4 regions of the Lysinibacillus sp. KU-BSD001 genome follow, and region 1 is predicted to be linked to each of the others. Evidence: riboswitches for the same ligand, from Rfam matches in the RefSeq annotation. Region 1 holds a riboswitch; each other region holds the start of a gene.
The links. Region 1 has a riboswitch for thiamine pyrophosphate ahead of tenA (thiaminase II). Riboswitches for the same ligand answer to the same signal wherever they lie in the genome.
Positions count from the first base shown of each region.

Region 1 (3,167 bases):
ACGGGAATCTGTTCAAGTTTTTTGTCTGCATGTAGTAATAAAATACGGTCGCTTAAATAGCAGGCCTCATCTAAATCATGGGTAATAAATAATACCGTTTTATTAAGCTCCTGCCAAATCGACAGTAACCAAGCTTGCATATCCTTTTTCGTAAAAGCATCCAGCGCACCAAAAGGTTCATCCAGTAACAGTACGTCCTCCCCTATTAACAGCGCCCGTAAAAAGGAGACTCTTTGCCTCATGCCACCCGATAATTGCTGGGGAAGCGCATGTTCATATGCTAATAGGCCCGCACGCTCCAGCCATTGTCTTGCCTCTTCCTTCGTATAGCTTTGGTCTTTTTTTACTTCTGATGGCAGCATCATATTGTCCAACACTGTTCGCCACGGCAACAATAAATCACGCTGTGGCATATAGCCTACATCGCCCAGCTTGATGGGGCGCCCATTTATGGTGATTTCCCCCTCATCAGGCTGCAAAAGACCCGTAATTAATTTCAAAATGGTGCTCTTTCCCGTACCACTTTTCCCTATTAATGAAACGAACTCGCCCGATTTGATTTCTACATCCAAATTAGAAATCACTGCCTGTTTATCATAGGAATAGGATACATTTTTCAATACGAGTGTCATCTTCGTTCCACCAACTCCACAACATCAATTCTGCCTGGGCGTCATTGCGTCCGCCAAAGGCTTTCACTTCTTTCAGCTTGTATTTTACACCTGCTAAAAGAATTAGATTGGCCAATCACGTTTGAAATAGTTCATATCCCAAAATAAATACTCATATTTCGATGTAATTTGGAAATGCTTTTCAAGTACAGCTAGCTCTCGTTCTGGCTTCCCATCCGCTAGCTCATCCATTAAATCAATTAACCATTTCGCTCCTTGTGCAAATTCCTCAGAGTCATATGTCTCAATCCATTTTGCATAACGGTTAGATGCTAATTGATCCCCGTATTGCTTTCTTAATAATTTCCCAATTTCCCAATAATCCCATGCACAAGGCAAAAGACTCGCTACAACCTCTGCTAAACTACCATTTTGAGCAACATTTAACATATAATTCGTATAAGCTAAGTTGTCTGGTGTTGGCTTAGTCTGCTCAAGCTCTTCTCGTGTAATACCAAATTCAGCCGCAAATTGACGATGCAACTCCATTTCAAAATGAAGTGTATCATGCAATACTTTAGAAAATTTGTTCATCATGTCTAAATTATGTGCTTTCGTCACACCTACTGCAAATAGCTTCGCGTAATCGATTAAATATACATAATCCTGCTTCATATACTGAATGAATTTTTCCTCCGCTAATGTTCCTTGTCCCAGCTCCTGTACAAATGGGTGCTGATGATTCTTCTCCCAAATCGGTTGCACATTCTCATAAAGCCTATTTGTAAATTTCGTCATTTCAATTCCTCCTAAACTTAATACTATTAGAAAGACACATCTCGCTCAAAATAGGGAGAGGTACTGTCGCATCTTTACGGATATTCATGAAATACTTTGCTGTCTACTAAGAAAAGCGCAAGCGCCCTCTCTAGCCCCGACATGCGTTGGAGAAAGGCTCACAGTGTGCTTGCCACACGAAGAGACTTTCGAAACGTCACGAGGGGCTGGTCCGCTTGCGCTAGACACTCTTTAAACTAGAAAAATTTTATACTTTCTTATCTTTTAAAAAAACCGCTTCCCCATATGGAAAGCGGCTATAAAAAGCATAGAGCTCTTTATTCCCTACTTTCCTACGCTAGCATGAACTAGATCAGGTGCAAAGGGTACAATCTCAGCCAATACGGCGCCCCTAGTAGTGTTATTCGTATAAAATTAAAAAACCCCACTCACAAAGCGATGAGTGGGGAGAATAAGTCCTTCTTATCCTACGACAACCACTTTCCTACGCTAGCGTGAACTAGTACAGGTTCAAAGGGTTTAGAACAATTGTTCAATCTCAGCCTTCAAATAAGACTCCCCTAGTGTGTTCTAATTACTATTTATAACAATAACATGAATTCACTAAAACGCAAGACAAGATTTTTTTGACAATGCTTTCCGCGGATCCATAACTATAAACTTCAACGTCCTATTACCGTCTTCGCCCTTCGCCAAAAGTGCATACTTCTTCACGTTTTAAAAACCAAGTCCCCTTATATTGAAGTCCACCTTCCCTCACTTTCAACCATTGCTTCCCAACAAAAATTAATCCATTTATATACTTTAACATTTATTCCCTCAACCATTCACTATACAATAAATACCACATACAGTCCTTTTTTAACCACTTACGTTTAGGTTGCGAAAAGAGCGTTTATCACCTGCTACACTAGAGACAGAAAGGAGCTTTGCAAATGAAAGTCCAACTAACCGTTCATGAGCAATATAAAGAAATAGAGGTACATGTGTTTACAGATGCTTATACAAATGAAGTAGAGCAGCTCATGAAAACATTAAAGTCCCCCAAAATCTCTATGATCGACGGCTATAATGCTACAGAAATTCGCATGTTGAAATTAGAGGATATTTTCACGATTTATGTGGAAGATGGAAAAGTGTATTTTCAAACAGCAGAAGAGGAATTTGAATCAAAGCGCAAACTATATGAGCTTGAAGCATTGTTTGAAGCGAGCTTTGTCAAAGTGAATAAATCTACACTCGTGAATTTATCCAAGATTGTATCCATTCAAATGGGCATTGTCTCTACCCCGCAACTCTTACTAGACAACGAAACAACGATACATATTAGTCGGAAATATTTTAAGCTACTGAAGGAAAAATTAATGATGGGGAGAGAAAACGGATGACGTACTTAAGAAGCTGTTTATTAGGTGTATTAATCTCATTAAGTACATCTTATATTATTGTAACGCTAAGTATCTTTACTGAGAATCGTGCTATTTCCGGTGACGAGCTACTGCATCAGTTACTCATTGCGATCGTCATGGGCATTGTCATCGGTCTTGCTACGACCATTTATGTAGTAGACAAACTCCCTTTTACTATCGCGACAATTATACATTTTACGGTCGTTACATTCGTCGTCATGTCTGCAGGGATCGTTGGTCAATGGTTTGACTTCAATGAACCAAGCTCCATCATGAAAGTATTTATAAATGAAGTCATTGCCTACCTCATTATTTGGGTCGTTATTTATATTTTAATGAAACAAGAAGT
Region 1 covers NZ_JBDQZI010000008.1:100,664-103,830, reverse strand. The annotation lists gene AAGS61_RS13015 (ABC transporter ATP-binding protein) at 1-632, opposite strand, end outside; gene tenA (thiaminase II) at 735-1,409, opposite strand; TPP riboswitch at 1,722-1,812, opposite strand; TPP riboswitch at 1,874-1,981, opposite strand; gene AAGS61_RS13005 (hypothetical protein) at 2,083-2,220, opposite strand; gene AAGS61_RS13000 (LytTR family DNA-binding domain-containing protein) at 2,345-2,797, shown strand; gene AAGS61_RS12995 (DUF3021 domain-containing protein) at 2,794-3,167, shown strand, end outside.

Region 2 (3,167 bases), on a different contig from region 1:
TTACATCGTCTAAAATTCGATGTAGAAGCGGCAAATGGCATGCTTATTATTGACGTACCAACACGTCGCGGAGATATTAAAATTGAAGAAGATATCGTAGAAGAAATCGCACGTATGTATGGGTACGATGAAATTCCAATTACATTACCAGCATCTGATGTGGTAGGCGGTTTAACAGCATATCAAGGAAAACGTCGTATTGTGCGTAGTGTAATGGAAGGTGCTGGTTTATACCAAGCGGTGACATATTCCCTTACTTCTGCGGAAGCGTCACAAAAATTTGCGTTAAAAGCAGAAGAAACAACAAAGTTATTAATGCCAATTTCAGAAGAGCGTTCTACATTACGCCAAAGCTTAATCCCACACTTAGTGGAAGCAGCTGCATACAATGTGGCACGTCAAATTGATTCGGTTGCATTATATGAAATCGGTTCTGTATTCCTTGGTCAAACAGCGGATGAATTACCACTTGAAGAAGAACATTTAGCGCTTGTTTTAACAGGTAAATGGACGGATCATGCATGGCAAGGTGAAAAGAAAAATGTTGATTTCTTTGTGGCGAAAGGAATCGTTGAAGCAGTAGTGACAAAGCTTGGCTTAACAGATCGCATTTCTTACGTAAAAACTACTATTGATGGCTTACATCCAGGACGTACAGCACATGTGCTACTTGATGGAGAAGTAATCGGTTTAATCGGTCAGTTACACCCAGCAGAACAGAAAAAAGCAGGTGTCAAAGAAACATATGTAGCGGAACTAAACTTACTCGCTATTTTAAGTGCCGCAACAGAAGAATTAGTGTACACACCTGTTCCACGTTTCCCAGCGATGACACGTGATATTGCATTAGAGCTTGACCGTACAATGCCAGCTGGTGAAATCGTAGCTATTATTAAAGGTGCGGGCACAAAACTGTTAAAAGATGTGAAAGTGTTCGACGTTTACGAAGGGGAGAAAATGGCAGCAGGCAAAAAATCAGTTGCTTTCTCTTTAACTTATTTCGACCCAGAACGTACGTTAACAGATGAAGAAGTAGTAGCAGCACATAACAAAGTACTAAAAGCATTAGCTACAGCAGGTGCAGAAGTACGCTAAGACCAGTACGTGTATTTCAGGCATGCTCTTTTACAGGGCATGCCTTTTCAATTGACTGTTTCGTGTAGATGGGGAAACATCACTCAAATGAGGTTGTTATTCTTAAATGAATATATTATCATGAAGACAGATGAATAGTACCCACAGGAGGGGCCGAGGTAGTCGGCTGAGATTGTGCACACAACTGCACTGACTCTTTGAACCTGTAAGTTAGTACTTGCGTAGGAATGTGGATAGAAACCGACTTTCAAGCGATGTCAGGCTCTGTCCTGATATCGTTTTTTCTTTTTCACTCGCGTTAATTTAGTGGAAAGTATCGGTGAATGTTAATGTGATAAAAAACCTAATATGAAAGTGAGATTAAACAATATGAGTTTACAACAGATTCGTGTTAAACAGCCACTTGTATTATGTATGACAAATACAGTAGCAGCTAATTTTACAGCGAATGGTTTATTAGCAGTAGGAGCTTCGCCGCTTATGTCTGAGGCGTTGCAAGATGCAGAGCAATTAGTTGGCATCGCTAATGCGGTACTCCTTAATATTGGGACAGTACATGATGCTTCGTTTCAAGCGATGTTAGCAGCGGGGAAGGCAGCAAACGACAAGGGAATTCCTGTTGTATTAGATCCAGTTGGTGTGGGCGCATCAGATTACCGCCGCCGTGTTGTAGAAAAGATTTTAGAAGATGTAAAAGTGGCTTGTATTCGTTGTAATGTAGGTGAACTAGCGGCACTTGCTGGCGTGCACTGGGAAACAAGAGGTGTTGATAGCGGCGAAGGAGAAATGGATGTTATCGAAGTTGCTCGTTTAATGGCCAAAGCGTACAATACGATTATTTTTGTGACAGGCTATACAGACGTTTTAACAGATGGGGTGCATGTAGTCGAAGTGACAGGTGGACACGAAAAAATTACAAACGTTACAGCAACAGGATGTTTACTCAGTGCATTAACAGCAGCAGCTTGTTCATTGGAAGGGAATCGTCTACAGCAGTTACAAGCGTTAGCAGCTGATTACCAACAAGTAGCTGCACAAGCTTGCCAATACGGGATTGGTACAGTGCAAGTTGAAATATTGAACGCACTCGAACAATTATCAATGGAGGCTAAATCATGAATATTGTTATGACCATTGCCGGCTCAGATTCAGGTGGCGGGGCAGGCATTCAGGCAGATTTAAAAACGTTTCAGGAATTAGGCGTTTTTGGTACGACGGCTATTACCGCACTTACCGCGCAAAATACGCTAGGTGTAGAAGGCATTTCACCTGTAGATTCAGATTTTGTAGTACAACAAATACTGGCGGTTTTTCGTGATATGCCAGTGAAAGCGATTAAAACGGGTATGTTATTTTCAGCTGAAATTATAACGTCCGTTGCCGAAGTATTACGTGAAAAGGATGTACAACTTGTCATTGATCCAGTCATGATTGCTAAAGGTGGTGCAACACTTTTACAACAAGCGGCCATTGAAGCGATGAAAACAACGTTATTGCCACTCGCAACTGTCGTGACACCGAATATTCCAGAAGCCGAAGTGTTAAGTGGTGTGACGATTACAACGTCGGAGGATATCGAAAAAGCGGCACAAGTCATATTTGGCTACGGTGTGCAATGTGTTGTCATGAAAGGTGGCCATTTAGCGGGTGACACTGCGGTTGATACGATTTATTTTGCAGATGGGTCATCATTTGCTATACAAAGTGAACGTATTCAAACGAATCAGACACATGGAACAGGTTGTACATTTTCAGCGGCACTAACCGCCTTTTTAGGGCAGGGATATGACATGAAAACAGCCATTATCGAAGCAAAGAAATTTGTCCAACTAGCAATTCAAAATCCACTGAATATTGGTCACGGACATGGACCGACGAATCATTTTGCGTATAAACAGCAACAGGGGCAAGTCGAGGTGAGAGTCATTGAAGCGTGAACAACTAAGTGTGTACTTTATTATGGGGACACAAAATGCAAAGCATAAACAACCTTTACGTGTATTAGAAGAAGCATTACAAGCAGGTGTGACGATGTTTCAGTTTCGTGAAAAGGGTGACGGGGCATTGACAGG
Region 2 covers NZ_JBDQZI010000003.1:217,111-220,277, forward strand. The annotation lists gene pheT (phenylalanine--tRNA ligase subunit beta) at 1-1,095, shown strand, start outside; TPP riboswitch at 1,232-1,340, shown strand; gene thiM (hydroxyethylthiazole kinase) at 1,465-2,214, shown strand; gene thiD (bifunctional hydroxymethylpyrimidine kinase/phosphomethylpyrimidine kinase) at 2,211-3,032, shown strand; gene thiE (thiamine phosphate synthase) at 3,022-3,167, shown strand, end outside.
Region 2: another riboswitch for thiamine pyrophosphate. It lies ahead of thiM (hydroxyethylthiazole kinase); the one in region 1 lies ahead of tenA (thiaminase II).

Region 3 (3,167 bases), on a different contig from region 1:
AGTCCGTGGACAACAAGTAAAGCTAGCTAATATTAAAGCGAATCTATTGAATATTTGTGCTCTTCGTGACAATATCGTTTTACCACAACAAATTAAGCCACTGAATGATAAAGTATCAAGCAAAAATAAGACATTGCATGATGTGCAAACAGGTCACGTTTCTGTATGTACAGGTCGTCGTGCAGTAAATGAAATTTATCCTTATATTGAAAAATGGCTTAAGGAAAATTCACTTTAGTCGTTAAAAAAGAGAGCACTCAATCATTTTGTACGCCAAAATGATTGAGTGCTTCTTTTGTCTGTTTACGTATTTTTTTTTGAAAAAATCAAGGGTAGTAACAGGGGAGATTGCTATAGGAAAGCATCATACTACAAGTAAAGAGACGTTTATGCAGTCTATTTCACTTCCCACAACCCGTTTCCTGTAGTAATTCGCTGAACCCCTTCCTCACATACCCCGTAAGAGCGCCAAGAACATGTTTCACAAACGATGCCAATATCACTTGGGATGACATGTTGTTGGACGGAGGATTCAATGTCTTCCCAACTTACAATTTGTCCAATATGAAGACCGAGCTTTTCTAAAATGACAGCATCTCTATCATAAATATTGTCATCTTGACAATGATATTCGCCAGAGTTAGGATACTTTTCGCATAAATGATCAGGGCCTTTAACAAGCTGCACAAGTGTTTTTGGATTAGCTCTCAATGTTTGATGGATGCGCGTCATATTTTCTACGTATTCTTTAGAGTAGCCCATTCCTCGATACCCTAAAAGGCAAAAAAGGTGATGCCCGCGTAGTTTGTACATAATACTTTCCTCCGTATGTAATGATTTTATGTAAACATTATTGTGTTAGTAGTTAACTTATATTTTATCATACTACTCATAATGAGAAAATTCACAAATATATATTTCCATTTGAGTAACCATTGCTTTCCGCTGCGGCACTCGCTTTCCACGGGCGAGACCAAGCCTCCTCGTCGCTCATCCTTCGCTGCTCCTGTCGCTGCGCTTTCGTCGCAAATAAATTTCCTGCGGGGTCTTGAGGCCAACATGATGTTGGTCACAAAGGCGTTGTCACAGGACGTGACGGTTTTAGCCTTTGTTCTTCTATCGCTTTTCCCGTAGGAAGCTTTGCTCTGTAGCGAAAGGCGTATGCCGTCAGCTACACTCTCGTGCCTCCGCTACAAGCAACTATTGTTTCATAAATAATCGGTTGCTAAAAATAAAGAAAGCTGCTCATTCATTACGGTAGAGGCTGGGCAATTATACTTGCAAATAGAAAGAAATTGATTTCTTTTAGAGAAGAGAACTGGTTTTCTAGCATATCGAGAAGTATTCACTTTTGCCGTAGCGCGCCATAGCCACAGGAGCCAAGATTTTCTTTGCGACGAAAGCGCAGCGTCAGGAGCAGGAACAGGAGATCCAAACAGGCCGTGCCTGTTTTAGCTCCTGTGTAGGCTGTGGCAAAGCGCGGAGGCTATGATACATACCTTGTACTATTGACCTGGTATTTTTAGGATGAGTTTTTGCTCATTACGAGATACCTAGATAAGAGAACATAAATATCTATATGAAAAGGGAGAACTTATGCGATTACGACATGAATTGAAGTGGAGATACTTGTAACATATTTGAAAAGCCTTCTTGCTATTTCAACATTTGTGTAATAGAATGATGGTTAAATTCATAATAATTGAATAAATTGAAATTTTACTAGGGGATCCCTTGATAAGGGCTGAGAAGAAAGTAGTTACTTTTAAACCCTCACAACCTGATCAGATTTGTATCTGCGTAGGGAAGTAGAGTGATGTTGGGGTTTTTTGTGTACTTTTTTGTACATGGATCTTATTCAAACAGAACCACTTTCCTTTTCAGGAGAGTGGTTTTTTTTATTTGTAAAAATCGCCAAAAGGAGGGTGCATGTCTAACATGAAGCTGATGGCAGTAACGGATGATTCGCATACAGTGCTGGAACTGGCAAAGAAAATACTCCAAATTCAGCACAACGTCGACTTTATCCAAATACGAGAAAAGACAAAGACAGTAAAAGAAGTCATGACATTGCTTCACTATTTAGACGAGGGTGGTATTGAAAAAGGGAAGCTTATTTTAAATGATCGATTGGATGTTGCATTATGTAGTGGCATTCAAACGGTGCATTTGCCAGAAAAGGGGTTACCTGTACAAAAGGTGAAGGCGTTATTTCCACATATCAAGGTAGGGAAGTCTGTACATGATTATGAAGGCGCACAAGAGGCGGAGCGACAAGGGGCTGACTATGTGTTATATGGTCATTGCTTTGAAACGAATAGCAAAAAAGGAAAGGCTCCGCATGGTCTTGCCCCGATTCTTCAGATGAAAAAATATTTGAAGATTCCTGTCTTTGCAATTGGTGGGATTAAGTTAGACCAAGTACAGGCATTACAACATATACAAGCGGACGGCATTGCTGTGATGTCCGGTATTTTTTCGGCAGAAAATCCATTCGCTGCAGCAAGTCAATTCGATGAGGTGGTCAAATATGAAAACAAGCTATGAAGTAGCCGTCATTGGTGGCGGGATTATTGGAAGTGCCATTGCTTACTATTTAGCAAAAGAGCAAATCGACGTAGCGGTGTTTGAGGAAAGTCAAATCGGCGCAAAAGCGACAAGTGCAGCGGCAGGCATGCTCGGTGCTCATTCGGAGTGTGAAGGGGATGTCAATGTTTTTTTCCCTTTTGCAAGATATAGTCAGTCTCTTTATTCGAAGTTAAAAGAGGAATTATATGCGTTAAGTGGTATCGACTTGGGGTATAGAAAGGGCGGGATTTTAAAGCTTGCCTTTTCTGATCGTGACAAAAAAGAATTAGCGGCCATGTTAGCGCAACCTACTGTTACATGGCTTGAAGCAGAGGAAGTAAGAAAACTAGAACGAGATGTTTCCCCTCATATAGTAGGTGCAGCATATATCCAAGACGATATTAATGTGTTACCGATTGGTGTATGCCAGGCTTTTGCTAAAAGCGCTCAAGTTCTTGGAGCATCCATTTTTGACTATACAAAGGTGCTACACATCCAAAAACAGCATGACAATTTTCTAATTGAAACAACACGAGGACTTGTGGAAGCAAAGCGCGTTGTGATTGCCAGTGGTGCTTGGAGCACTACTTTCTTTAAGG
Region 3 covers NZ_JBDQZI010000014.1:9,258-12,424, reverse strand. The annotation lists gene phaC (class III poly(R)-hydroxyalkanoic acid synthase subunit PhaC) at 1-238, shown strand, start outside; gene AAGS61_RS17010 (DUF1284 domain-containing protein) at 397-813, opposite strand; TPP riboswitch at 1,715-1,824, shown strand; gene AAGS61_RS17005 (thiamine phosphate synthase) at 1,930-2,547, shown strand; gene thiO (glycine oxidase ThiO) at 2,531-3,167, shown strand, end outside.
Region 3: another riboswitch for thiamine pyrophosphate. It lies ahead of AAGS61_RS17005 (thiamine phosphate synthase); the one in region 1 lies ahead of tenA (thiaminase II).

Region 4 (3,167 bases), on a different contig from region 1:
TAATCGCCCTGACAATTTCTTTATCATCATCACAAATCAAAATGTTCAATTCCATTCACTCCTCCATCGCTTCCCGATCATCTAATCACCCCTATAGGATTCGTATAAGGACATGATACTAAGTAAATCTTAACAAACTCACACACCAATTCTTAAGATTTTCTTAGTGTTTTTTCCACGTAATTGTCATTATAGTGAATTAAATGGTTGGTAGCTTCTAAAAAATAAAGAAGCACCTCCGTAGAAGTGCTTCTTTTCGCTAACTATTGATACAATGTGCCACCAGATTGTTTAAACTCTTTGGCTTTTTCCTTTAAACCTTCTTCCACTGCTTTCGTTTCTTTTTCTTTGACGCTATTGCGAATATCATGTGAGATTCTCATGCTGCAAAACTTCGGTCCGCACATCGAACAAAAATGAGCTACTTTTGCGCCTTCCGCTGGCAATGTTTCATCATGATATTCCATTGCTCGTTCAGGATCTAATGATAAATTGAATTGGTCTCGCCAACGGAATTCAAAGCGTGCTTTCGATAAGGCATCATCTCTTTTTTGCGCTCCCGGATGCCCCTTTGCTAAATCGGCAGCATGAGCAGCAATTTTATACGTAATGACGCCTTCACGTACATCGTCTCTATTTGGTAAACCTAAATGTTCCTTCGGTGTCACATAGCAAAGCATCGCCGTACCAAACCAACCAATCATCGCAGCACCAATCGCAGATGTAATATGATCATAACCTGGTGCAATATCTGTCGTCAGCGGTCCTAATGTGTAAAACGGTGCTTCCTCACAAATTTCTAATTGTTTATCCATATTTTCTTTAATAAGATGCATTGGTACATGGCCAGGCCCTTCTACCATCACTTGCACATCATGCTTCCATGCAATTTTTGTTAACTCACCAAGCGTTTCAAGCTCTGCAAATTGCGCTGCATCATTGGCATCATGAATAGAGCCTGGGCGTAAACCATCTCCAAGGGAAAAGGCTACATCGTATGCTTTCATAATGTTACAAATTTCTTCAAAATGCGTATACAGGAAGTTTTCTTGGTGGTGCGCTAAACACCACTGCGCCATAATTGATCCACCACGCGACACAATGCCTGTTAAACGGTTCGCTGTTAATGGAATATAACGAAGCAGCACACCTGCATGAATCGTGAAATAATCCACTCCCTGTTCGGCTTGTTCAATTAACGTATCACGGTAAATTTCCCATGTCAGATTTTCTACGATTCCATTTACTTTTTCAAGAGCTTGATAAATCGGCACAGTCCCCACTGGAACAGCCGCATTACGGATAATCCATTCACGTGTTGTATGAATATTTTTGCCTGTAGACAGATCCATAATCGTATCGGCGCCCCAGCGTGTAGCCCAAATCATTTTTTCTACTTCTTCTTCAATCGAAGAGGAAACCGCAGAATTCCCAATATTGGCGTTCACTTTAACATGAAAATTGCGTCCAATAATCATCGGTTCTAGCTCTGGATGATTAATATTACAAGGAATAATCGCTCGCCCTCTCGCTACCTCACTCCGCACAAATTCAGGGTCCATATTTTCCCTAATCGCAATAAACTCCATCTCTGGCGTAATAATGCCTTTTTTCGCATAATGAAGTTGGGTCACATTTCTCCCTTCCTTTGCCCACAATGGCTGGCGCTTTAAGTTCGGGAAAATGTTTTGCTGAGCACGCGGATCATGTTCATGTTTATAGCCATTGTCTTCTGGCTTTACTTGCCGTCCCTCATACATTTCTACATCTGCTCGTTCCTCAATCCATTTACTTCGAAGAGCCGTTAACCCTTTTGTGATATCGATGGAAATGCGCGGATCCGTATAAGGCCCACTTGTATCATAAACTTGCACGGGTGAATTTTCCTCTTCCCCTACTGTACTAGTCGTTGGGCTTAGTAAAATTTCTCTCATCGGCACTTTTATATCTGGTCTTGAACCAATCACATATACTTTTTTACTCCCCGGAAAATTGGACATAATCGAAATGTTTTCTTTGTTTAATGACGTTGATGACATAAAAAACTCCTCCTTTATATTTATAAAGGACGAGATCTAGATTAACCGAGTAGTAGTGAGGCAAATTAGAAAGGCACAGCGTAACTCAAATAGGTCAAGCTGATGCTACGTTTTGCAGATACTTTCCTATCCGCAAAAAAAGCTGAATCCATTTATGATAAAGATAAACGGACCCAGCTTACGATATGTATATAGACATTTGCACATATACTAAAGATTTCTAACTTCCCTACGCTGGCATGATCCAGATCAGGTCCAAAGGGTCAAGAAACTTCAATGCGTTTCCCTCTCAGCCCAACTCATTGGACTCCCCTAGTTAACACTATTCAATTACTGCCATTGTACATTATTTCCATCTAAAATAAAAGGATACTTTTCAACTATTTCCTGATAAACGCGTTTGGATAGAACTTTCTGTTAATATAGTTTAATCTTTGGGCATAACGATTGACTTTAAACACTAACCTACATGTTTTTGACCGAATACCGCTGCGTTTTGACCGTTTACCATGAGTTTTAAAATGACTTATATAGGTGCACGTTTTGTCAAATAACTGAAAAAAACCTTCAATCTAAAATAGATTGAAGGTTTTTTGTTTTCTATACAAAAGAATTAGCTATGCACTAGCTCTTTTTCGCTTAGTTCAAGTGCCTCTGCTGTTGAAGCATGAATTTCACGTAGAAGCTCTGGGTGATCCATTAATGATAAACCGTAAGAAGGGATCATTTCTTTAATTTTTGGCTCCCACTCTTTCATATTTTGTGGGAAACAACGTTTGATTACTTCCAGCATAACGTGTACGGCAGTAGAAGCACCTGGAGAAGCGCCTAGTAACGCTGCAACTGAACCATCCGCTGCTGTAATAACCTCTGTACCGAATTGAAGCGTTCCTTTACCGCCCGCTTCAGTATCTTTAATAACTTGTACACGTTGACCTGCTACGATAATATCCCAGTCATCTGCTTTCGCATTCGGGATAAAATCACGTAACTCTTCAATACGTTGTTCTTTTGATAACATGAGCTGCTGAATTAAGTACTTTGTTAAAGCCATTTCTTTAACACCCGCCGCTAATAATGTTGTAATATTATGCGGTTTTACAGAAGCGAATAAATCCATATTTGAAC
Region 4 covers NZ_JBDQZI010000011.1:2,867-6,033, forward strand. The annotation lists gene AAGS61_RS14865 (response regulator transcription factor) at 1-55, opposite strand, end outside; gene thiC (phosphomethylpyrimidine synthase ThiC) at 264-2,039, opposite strand; TPP riboswitch at 2,249-2,363, opposite strand; gene mqo (malate dehydrogenase (quinone)) at 2,653-3,167, opposite strand, start outside.
Region 4: another riboswitch for thiamine pyrophosphate. It lies ahead of thiC (phosphomethylpyrimidine synthase ThiC); the one in region 1 lies ahead of tenA (thiaminase II).